DNA from 2 places in the Mixta mediterraneensis genome. Region 2 is predicted to be linked to the other one. Evidence: riboswitches for the same ligand, from Rfam matches in the RefSeq annotation. Region 2 holds a riboswitch; the other holds the start of a gene.
What was found. A riboswitch is a leader RNA that binds a small molecule or an ion and turns the genes downstream of it on or off. The one in region 2 is predicted to bind thiamine pyrophosphate.
Positions count from the first base shown of each region.

Region 1: linked by a shared signal. The riboswitch ahead of thiC (phosphomethylpyrimidine synthase ThiC) and the one ahead of QRY16_RS19595 (FAD-dependent oxidoreductase) in region 2 are both predicted to bind thiamine pyrophosphate.

Region 1 is NZ_JASUAZ010000044.1:6,143-10,796, reverse strand. Features, by position in the region: gene thiE (thiamine phosphate synthase) at 1-283, opposite strand, end outside; gene thiC (phosphomethylpyrimidine synthase ThiC) at 280-2,208, opposite strand; TPP riboswitch at 2,297-2,395, opposite strand; gene rsd (sigma D regulator) at 2,486-2,992, opposite strand; gene nudC (NAD(+) diphosphatase) at 3,082-3,852, shown strand; gene hemE (uroporphyrinogen decarboxylase) at 3,896-4,654, shown strand, end outside.
Region 2 is NZ_JASUAZ010000054.1:14,254-18,907, forward strand. Features, by position in the region: gene QRY16_RS19575 (M60 family metallopeptidase) at 1-150, shown strand, start outside; gene QRY16_RS19580 (hypothetical protein) at 544-681, opposite strand; gene QRY16_RS19585 (TetR/AcrR family transcriptional regulator) at 747-1,364, shown strand; gene QRY16_RS19590 (alpha/beta fold hydrolase) at 1,422-2,291, shown strand; TPP riboswitch at 2,533-2,652, shown strand; gene QRY16_RS19595 (FAD-dependent oxidoreductase) at 2,792-3,721, shown strand; gene thiS (sulfur carrier protein ThiS) at 3,721-3,918, shown strand; gene QRY16_RS19605 (thiazole synthase) at 3,922-4,654, shown strand, end outside.

The DNA of each region.
Region 1 (4,654 bases), on a different contig from region 2:
GTTCAAGGTTCGCAACATCCAGATCTTCCTGCCCAAGATGCACGCCATAGGCGTGATGTTTGATCGCCAGTCGCCAGTAATCATTGATGAAAAGGCGTGCGCGATAGCGTTTACCCAGCGCAATAGCCTGAGCGATAGCCGGTTCCACCACCTCGTTAGGTTGATCTTTAATCCGTAGCTGAATGGTGCGCACGCCAGCCTGCAGCAGCCGCTCAATCCACTCTACGTTATCAACTACCGGATAAAGCCCTAAGCGCGGCGCGGTTGCGGGAAATGCATTCATATTTTCTCCTCCTGAATAGCGTCCGCAGAGTGGTAAAGTTCTCCTCCACGGCTGCGAAAAGTATCGGACATTTTTGCCATGCCAATTTCAATCGGCTGTGCGGCGGCTTCCTGACGTGCGGCGTAGTCGCGCACTTCCTGTGTAATTTTCATCGAACAGAATTTGGGGCCGCACATAGAGCAAAAATGTGCCACTTTGCCGGATTCTTGCGGCAGCGTTTCATCGTGATAAGCCCGTGCCGTATGGGGGTCCAGTGCCAGATTAAACTGATCTTCCCAGCGAAATTCAAAACGCGCTTTAGACATGGCGTTATCACGGATCTGCGCGCCGGGATGACCTTTCGCGAGATCGGCGGCATGGGCGGCAATCTTATAAGTGATTAAACCTTGCTTCACGTCTTCTTTATTTGGCAGACCAAGGTGCTCTTTTGGCGTGACGTAACACAGCATCGCACAGCCAAACCAGCCAATCATTGCTGCACCAATACCTGAAGTGAAATGATCGTATCCCGGTGCGATGTCAGTCGTGAGTGGACCGAGGGTGTAAAACGGCGCTTCATGGCAGTGCGCCAGCTGCTCCGTCATGTTGCGACGAATCATCTGCATGGGTACATGCCCCGGACCTTCAATCATCACCTGAACATCATATTCCCAGGCGATCTTCGTCAGCTCACCTAACGTATGCAGTTCGGCAAATTGCGCTTCGTCGTTGGCATCCTGAATCGAGCCGGGCCGCAAGCCATCTCCCAGCGACAGCGAAACGTCATAGGCGGCACAGATTTCACAGATGTCACGGAAATGCTGATAAAGAAAACTCTCTTTGTGATGCGATAAACACCATTTAGCCATAATCGAGCCGCCACGCGAAACAATACCGGTCAGGCGTTTGGCAGTCATCGGCACGTAACGCAACAACACGCCGGCATGGATGGTGAAATAGTCAACGCCTTGCTCGGCTTGCTCCAGCAACGTGTCGCGGAAAATTTCCCAGTTAAGGTCCTCTGCCACGCCATTTACTTTTTCCAGCGCCTGATAAATGGGCACGGTACCAATCGGAACCGGGCTGTTACGCAGGATCCATTCACGGGTTTCATGGATATAACGCCCGGTGGAAAGATCCATTACCGTGTCGGCTCCCCAACGAGTCGACCAGACCAGCTTTTCCACTTCTTCTTCGATCGAAGACGTAACCGCTGAATTACCAATATTGGCGTTCACCTTCACCAGGAAGTTGCGGCCAATGATCATTGGTTCCGATTCAGGATGATTGATATTGGCGGGAATAATGGCGCGACCGTCGGCGACTTCCTGTCGGACAAACTCGGGGGTAATATTTTCTGGCAGGTGCGCATCAAAGCTGTGTCCTGCGTGCTGTTGCAGCAACACATCGCCACGAATACGCTCGCGACCCATATTTTCGCGCAGCGCAATATATTCCATCTCAGGTGTGATGATGCCCTGACGTGCATAATGCAGCTGCGTCACACAGCGGCCCGCTCTGGCACGACGTGGTTTGGGCAAATGCTCGAAACGCAGATGATCGAGACCGTCATCGGCCAGGCGCTGTTGGGTGTAGGTTGAGCTTGTTTGCCCGAGGTTTTCACTGTCATTGCGTTCGGTAATCCAGCCCGCACGCAGCTTTTCAAGGCCGCGGTGTACATCAATTTGCGCCTCGGGATCGCCGTAGGCACCCGCAGTGTCATACACGGGCACCGCTTCGTTGTCTTCATAACGAGGATTATCTTTGCTTCCGCCCGCCAGGGTTGGGCTGAGCTGTATTTCGCGCATTGGCACGCGAATGTCATTACGGCTGCCAGTGATCCAAATGCGTTTAGAGTTAGGGAATGCGCTGCCGCCCTGTAGTGAATCTATAAATTTCTGCGCCTGGGCACGTTGTTCGCGACGGTTGGTTTTCGACATAGACATAGCAATTTTCCAGTTAAAGGGGAACGTTGCTTGTCCGGAGTTCGGAAGGAGTAAGCGATACGGTGGACAACGTGTTGCCAGCGTACGGATAAAATTTACTCTTGTTCCCTACGCAGGTTCTAACCTGGTCAGGTTCCGCGGATCCCGAATGAACGGTCTCAGCCCTAAGGCACTCCGACAAGAAATTAAAAACGGGTTTATCAGACTTTCGTCGTCAAAACCCATCCAGCATAGAAGGGCTGATAGATAATCACAAGATATTTACATGCGCTTAACGCTAAGCGGGGCGAGTGAGGTGATTATCGTTAGCTACCGGTGGGCGCGCCAGCTGGTGATCCCATGTGAGTTGAATCAATTTATCTTCCAGCGTGAAGCGTGCTTCCAGGACTTCCCCCACTTCAGACAGGGCTTGCTGGAAAGTCATGCAGTTATCATCGTCAATCGATTGCTGTAAGTGACCATCATAGATCTGCATCAGACGTTCAGTATTTGCCTCAAGCGGCGGATAGAACTGTGCTGCAGCAATCATTGGGTTGTCGCCATTCATTTCGCTCACCACGCGCTCGTAAATACTGAAATGCCCGGCAGAAAGGTAGTCGACTAAGCCGTGACAAAAATTATCCAGCGCCTGTTCATCCAGCGTCGTTAACGCCTCTTTGTTAGGTTTCATTCCTATTAAATGGTAATAAGCGACCAGGAGCTGACGACGGGCTTCAAGCCACGAATCGATGAGTTCGCTGCTGCCACCTACGCGCTCGGTCAGTACGTCTAACTGGTTAAGCATATCTAACTCCATGTGAGTTATAGTTGTTTGTCTACACACTTAACATCAGGACTTCAGCGTGTTGTTTAACGCTAAGGATGACGAAAAAAATGCAATGCGAGATCTCAAGCGTAGACGCTGGATGGTGGGTTGTCAGCCATGAGCAAAAACTTTGGCTACCGCAGGGCGATTTGCCGCATGGAACTGCAAAGAAGTTTGGCTTAGTCGGCAGTAAAGGTCAGGTCATTGGCGAGTGGCAAGGTGAAAAAGTCTGGCTCATCTGCGAATCGCGTGCCGAGAGTATGCTGTCGGTACGGCAATTAATTGATGAAGAGGTTGGGTTATTTCAACTTGCCGGACGGGGTGTTCAGCTGGCTGAATTTTATCGTTCCCATCGATGGTGCGGCTATTGCGGCCACGAAATGCACCGTAGCAAACTTGAGTTCGCCTGTTTGTGCAGCCATTGTCGTGAACGTTATTACCCACAAATTGCACCCTGTATCATTGTTGCCATACGGCGTGGTGAGGAAATTTTGTTGGCGAATCACGCGCGGCATCGCAATAACGTTTATACCGTGCTGGCGGGATTCGTCGAAGTGGGCGAAACCCTGGAACAAGCTGTCGCGCGTGAAGTGATGGAAGAGAGTAACGTGCGGGTAAAAAATGTACGCTATGTGACTTCTCAACCCTGGCCTTTTCCGCAGTCGCTCATGGTGGCTTTTATGGCGGAATATGACAGTGGCGAACTGCAACATGATGGCAAGGAGCTGCTGGATGCCGCCTGGTTCCGCTATGACGCGCTGCCAGTATTACCGCCGCCTGGCACTGTGGCGCGCCGTCTGATAGAAGACACCGTAGCCATCTGCCGCGCCGGTGCATAAGGAAAGTGCTACACTACGCGCCTGAAATTGAGAGAGCCTTAAAATGAATGAACTGAAGAATGATCGTTACCTGCGCGCCCTGTTACGTCAGCCGGTTGATGTCACACCGGTCTGGATGATGCGACAAGCCGGGCGTTACTTACCGGAGTACAAAGCGACCCGCGCCGAAGCGGGTGATTTTATGTCGCTATGTAAAAACGCCGAGCTGGCTTGTGAGGTGACGCTGCAACCGCTACGCCGCTATGCGCTGGACGCAGCGATCCTTTTCAGCGATATTCTGACCATCCCCGATGCAATGGGTCTCGGCCTGTACTTTGAAGCCGGTGAGGGCCCGCGCTTCTCAAACCCTGTTACCTGCCGTGCCGATGTTGAACGCCTGCCGGTTCCTGACCCAGAACAAGAACTGGGTTATGTAATGAACGCGGTGCGTACTATTCGCAAGAATCTGCAAGGCGCAGTCCCGCTGATTGGCTTTTCAGGCAGCCCCTGGACACTGGCAACGTATATGGTTGAAGGCGGCAGCAGCAAAGCTTTCACTAAAATTAAAAAGATGATGTATGCCGATCCCACAACTCTGCATGCGCTGCTGGATAAACTGGCGGATAGCGTCATTTTGTATCTGAATGCGCAGATCCGCGCCGGGGCACAATCGGTGATGGTGTTCGATACATGGGGCGGTGTACTTACCGGTCGCGATTATCGCGAATTTTCACTTTATTACATGCATAAAATCGTCGACAGCGTGCTGCACGAAAACGAAGGTCGCCGCGTACCGATTACCCTGTTCACTAAAGGTGGGGGA
Region 2 (4,654 bases):
ACCTATCCAAATCCCTGTGTGAAGGTGACTTACAATGGCAAAACCTGGTTGAACGGGTGGTGGACCGTAGGGGATAAACCAGGTACGGGAGATGAATGGGCTGTGTGGCGCGAGCTGGGTGCCAAAAACATGCACGCCGCTTGTAAATAATAAAACGTTGCATACCCGTTCATCCTGTCTTCGCGAAAGGCGCGTCTGATATTCTTTACTGGACTGCGCCTTTCTGAATTTACTGGAAAGTGTGAAGTGATTAACAGAGATTGCCAAATCAACAGAATGACTCTCGCGAGATTCCATTTAATTATTTGATTATATAGGGTTTTATCTCTGGCGGTTTGCGCTTTCCGGAATTTTTATCCCACATAATATTGCGCCTCCCTTGATGCTTTGAAATCGACAAACATCCTGTCCGGCATGGGTATCGGTAAATCCTTCGGACGTTTAAATGCAAAAGACGCATGAAAGCGTACTTTTTGCTGTTTTTAATGGTTTGCAGTATGAAACGATCACCCGCTTGCAGTTCACGTCAGTCGCTGTGGCGATTCAGTTAGCCAGCAGAAACATACTTAACGTGATTTTGATATCGGCCTTCATCTCGCTCTCGGTGAAGGTCAGTTCTCTACATTGGGTGAAGCGCAAATCTGGCTGACTGAGCAGGCGCGGCAACAGGATTTGCTGCACTGCTCATTCCTCGCTTCACTTCAAGCGTATTTTCCGCTAGCTTATAGGAAATGATCATTTCCTAAGTGAGCGAACTGTTGTCCAGACAAATCCTTGCCAAATACCGTGGTCGGCCACGCGAATTCCAGCTCGACGAAGTACTGGATCGAGCAATGCTGGTGTTCCGTGAAAAAGGCTTCCATGCCACGTCGATGGGTGATCTCAGCGAGGCCATGCAGCTCACCACGGGCAGTATTTACAAAGCCTTCAGCGATAAACGCCAGTTATTTGCGCAGGTATTTGCACGCTATCTGTCGTTGCGTAATGGCGAGCTACGCACCCGGCTGGAATCCGGCAAGACAGGTTTCGCCAGGCTTGAGGCTCTTCTGCATTTTTACGTCGATTCGGTACGAGATCTTGAAGGGAAGCGCGGCTGCCTGGTGGCGGGCAGCGCAGTGGAACTGCAGACGCTTGAGGAGGATCTTGCCGAGGCGGTAAGTGAAGCGATGACGCGCAATTTGCAAACTCTCACTTTGCTCATTCAGCAAGGACAGCAAGATGGCTCGATCAACGCTGAACTCAATGCAGATGCAACGGCCTCGCTGATGTTGTGTATCGTGCTTGGCATGCGCGTAGCAGGGAAAATTGCGCCAACACGCCCTGATGAAACTATCGTGCCGCTGGCGTTAAAAATCCTCAGCTAAAAATTTTTCCCCTAATAGGAAACGATCATTACCTAAATAATATTCAGGAGAAAGCAGATGAAAGATGTCATTGAGCACCAGCGAAACTTTGCTCTGGTTAACCATCAGCGCCTGCATTACCTCAGCGCTGGTGAGGAGAATGCTGAAACCGTGGTATTGCTGGCGGGCTTTCCGCAGAGCAGCTTCGCCTGGCGATTTGTCATTCCGAGATTAGCGGAAAAATTTCACGTGATTGCAGTCGATTTGCCGGGGCAGGGTGATTCCGACTTACCGGTCAACGGCTATGACACTGAAACCGTGGCGCAGCTGATCGTCGCGTTACTTCAACAATTGAATATCACCCGTTTCAATCTGGTGGGTCACGATATTGGCGCATGGGTCGCGTTTCCGCTGGCCGCTCAGTTTCCCGACAAGGTAATAAAGCTGGCGCTGCTGGATGCAGGTATTCCCGGTATTACATTGCCAGATGCATTGCCGATCGCGCCGGATAAAGCCTGGAAAACCTGGCACTTTGCGTTTCATATCGTCAGCGATCTGCCGGAAATGTTAATCAGCGGACGGGAATCGATTTATCTTGACTGGTTTTTGAAACGTAAAGCGAAAAACCCGGATATTTTTGATGAAAAAGTCATGGCCGAGTATTTGCGTATTTTTTGCCGCCCTGGTGCACTACGCGCCGCTTTAGCGTTTTATCGTTCGCTGGCGCAATCCGCCGAACAAAACCGCGCTCGCCTGAAAGAGAGAAAACTTACTGTTCCGCTGTTAGCGGTGAGCGCCGATCAAGGATCAATCCCGGATATGGCCACGCCGTTACGCGCATTTGCCAGTCAGGTTGAAAGCTTAACCATTGCGAATAGCGGGCATTTTATTCCTGAAGAACAACCCTCACTATTAGCCGACGCGTTACAGATATTTTTTACGGCATAAAATGGCTGCGTTTTGTTCAGTAACAGAAACTGATCTCTGGCAGCGCATTATCGAATCGGCAGTTTATTTGCAGAAGCGCAGCAAAAAAGCCATTGAAAGAGGCTGCGCGTTACTGCAAAAGTGCATTCGACGGTAGGTTCATCGTCCCTGTGAGACAGGCTTCGCACAGGAAGTCGCAAACAATGCACGGGAGATATTTCCCTGCATGTACTTGACGAATCCGCGCCCTTAAAATACAAATAGAACCTGTCAGGGGAGTCTCGCCAAAGAGACTGAGAGGCTAATAGCGCAGCGCGCGGCTTAGCGACCCTTAGAACCTGACCCAGTTGATACTGGCGTAGGAAGACTCGGATTTCATTGTTTTGAAATCCTTGCTGCAAGGGCCGTAATGTCTTGCTCCTGCTTTTCCCTTTCTTGTATCACGGGTCTTCGCTGTTAAATGACGAGGCCAAAGTGATGATCTCTCTCAATCAAACTGCTTCGCTAGCAGAGCGCGTATTATGAGCCGTTGGTCGGTACTGGGCAGCGGTGTTTCAGGATTGTGTGTCGCAACGCTGTTAGCCGAACGTGGTGAAACGGTTGATGTAATCTGCAAAGATGAATGCTGCCCGGCGTCACACTGGGCGGGCGGTATGCTTGCCCCATGGTGTGAAGCGGAAAGTGCGCCGCAAGCCGTTATCGACTGGGGACAGCATTCTGCCGCGTGGTGGGCAAAACGTGTTAATGGCGTTGAGCATAACGGCACGCTGGTGATCGCACCGCCGCGCGACAGTCAGGAGCTAACACGCTTTGCTAAAATGACCTCGGAACATCAATGGGTTGCGCCTGGCGACATTGAACCTGCGCTGGAAAATCGTTTCGCACGCGGTTTGTACTTTGCCAGTGAAGCCCATCTTAATCCCCGGCATGCGATGCAGCAGCTGCGTGAAAAACTCCTTCAGTCCGGTGTTTCTTTTCACAGCGGCAAAGCCAGCGGGCAAATTATTGACTGCCGCGGGGTCCATGCCGTTCAGGCGCAGCCCGAACTTCGGGCGGTGCGCGGCGAAATGCTGATCCTGCAAAGTAATGAGGTACAGTTTTCACGCCCGGTACGGCTGCTCCACCCTCGTTTTCCATGCTATCTGGTGCCGCGTGCGGAAGGGCGCTTCATGCTGGGCGCCACTATGGTAGAAAGTCATGATGACAGCCCCATTAGCGCTCGTGCCATGATGGAGTTGCTCAGCGCAGCCTACACCATTCATCCAGCCTTGTCTGAAGCCCGTATAGTTGAAAGCGGCACCGGTTTGCGTCCTGCTTATCGCAATAATCTGCCAGAAGTTCGCTACGAAAATGGCCTGTTTTATGTAAATGGTATGTATCGTCATGGCTTTTTGCTGGCACCGATAATGGCCGAAAAACTGATGCAGCAACTGACCCAGGAGAGTAGGTAATGCGTATTCATCTCAATGGCCGCACGATTGATACTGAAGCCAGCACGCTGGCCGAACTGCTGCGTGAACAGCAAATTGATGCCAGTTGCGTTGCCAGCGCTATCAATGGCGAATTCATTCCGCGTTCGCAATATGAAATACAGAAAATCGCAGCGGGCAGCCAGTTAGAAGTGTTGTCGCCAATGCAGGGAGGATAAGTGATGTTTTATGATTTTCAGCCACAGTCGCGCTTTTTACTGGGCACCGCCGGGTATCCTTCGCCAGAAATTTTACAGCAGGCGATTAATGCTTCAGGAGCCGAAATCATTACCGTTAGCCTGCGTCGCGAAGGCAACGCGGGCGGGGCCTTTCGGGAGTTGCTTAAGCAGCTCAATAAGCGGATTTTACCGAATACCGCCGGTTGTCATACGGTCAAAGAAGCGGTTACCACGGCGCAGATGGCGCGTGAGCTGTTCAACACATCCTGGATCAAGCTGGAAGTGATTGGCCACGCTGATACGTTGCAGCCCGATCCCTTTGCGTTAGTGGAAGCCGCTCGCATTCTCTGTATGGAGGGTTTTAACGTTTTCCCCTATACCACTGAAGATCTGATTCTGGGTGAAAAGCTACTGGAAGCGGGCTGTGAACTGCTGATGCCGTGGGGAGCGCCAATTGGTTCTGGTCAGGGGCTGCGCAACATTGAAGGGCTGCGCTCAATGCGCGCGTGGTTTAAAGATATTCCACTGATTATTGATGCAGGTATTGGCGCGCCAAGCCAGGCCGCCCATGCGATGGAGTTGGGCTTTGATGGCATTTTACTGAATACCGCTGTCGCCAAAGCGGGCGATCCGGTGAGTATGGCTGGCGCCTTCGCTTCGGCAATTGATGCCGGGCTGATTGCGCAGCAGGCTGGCATGATGCAGCGGCGCGAAATGGCTGCGGCTTCTACGCCGA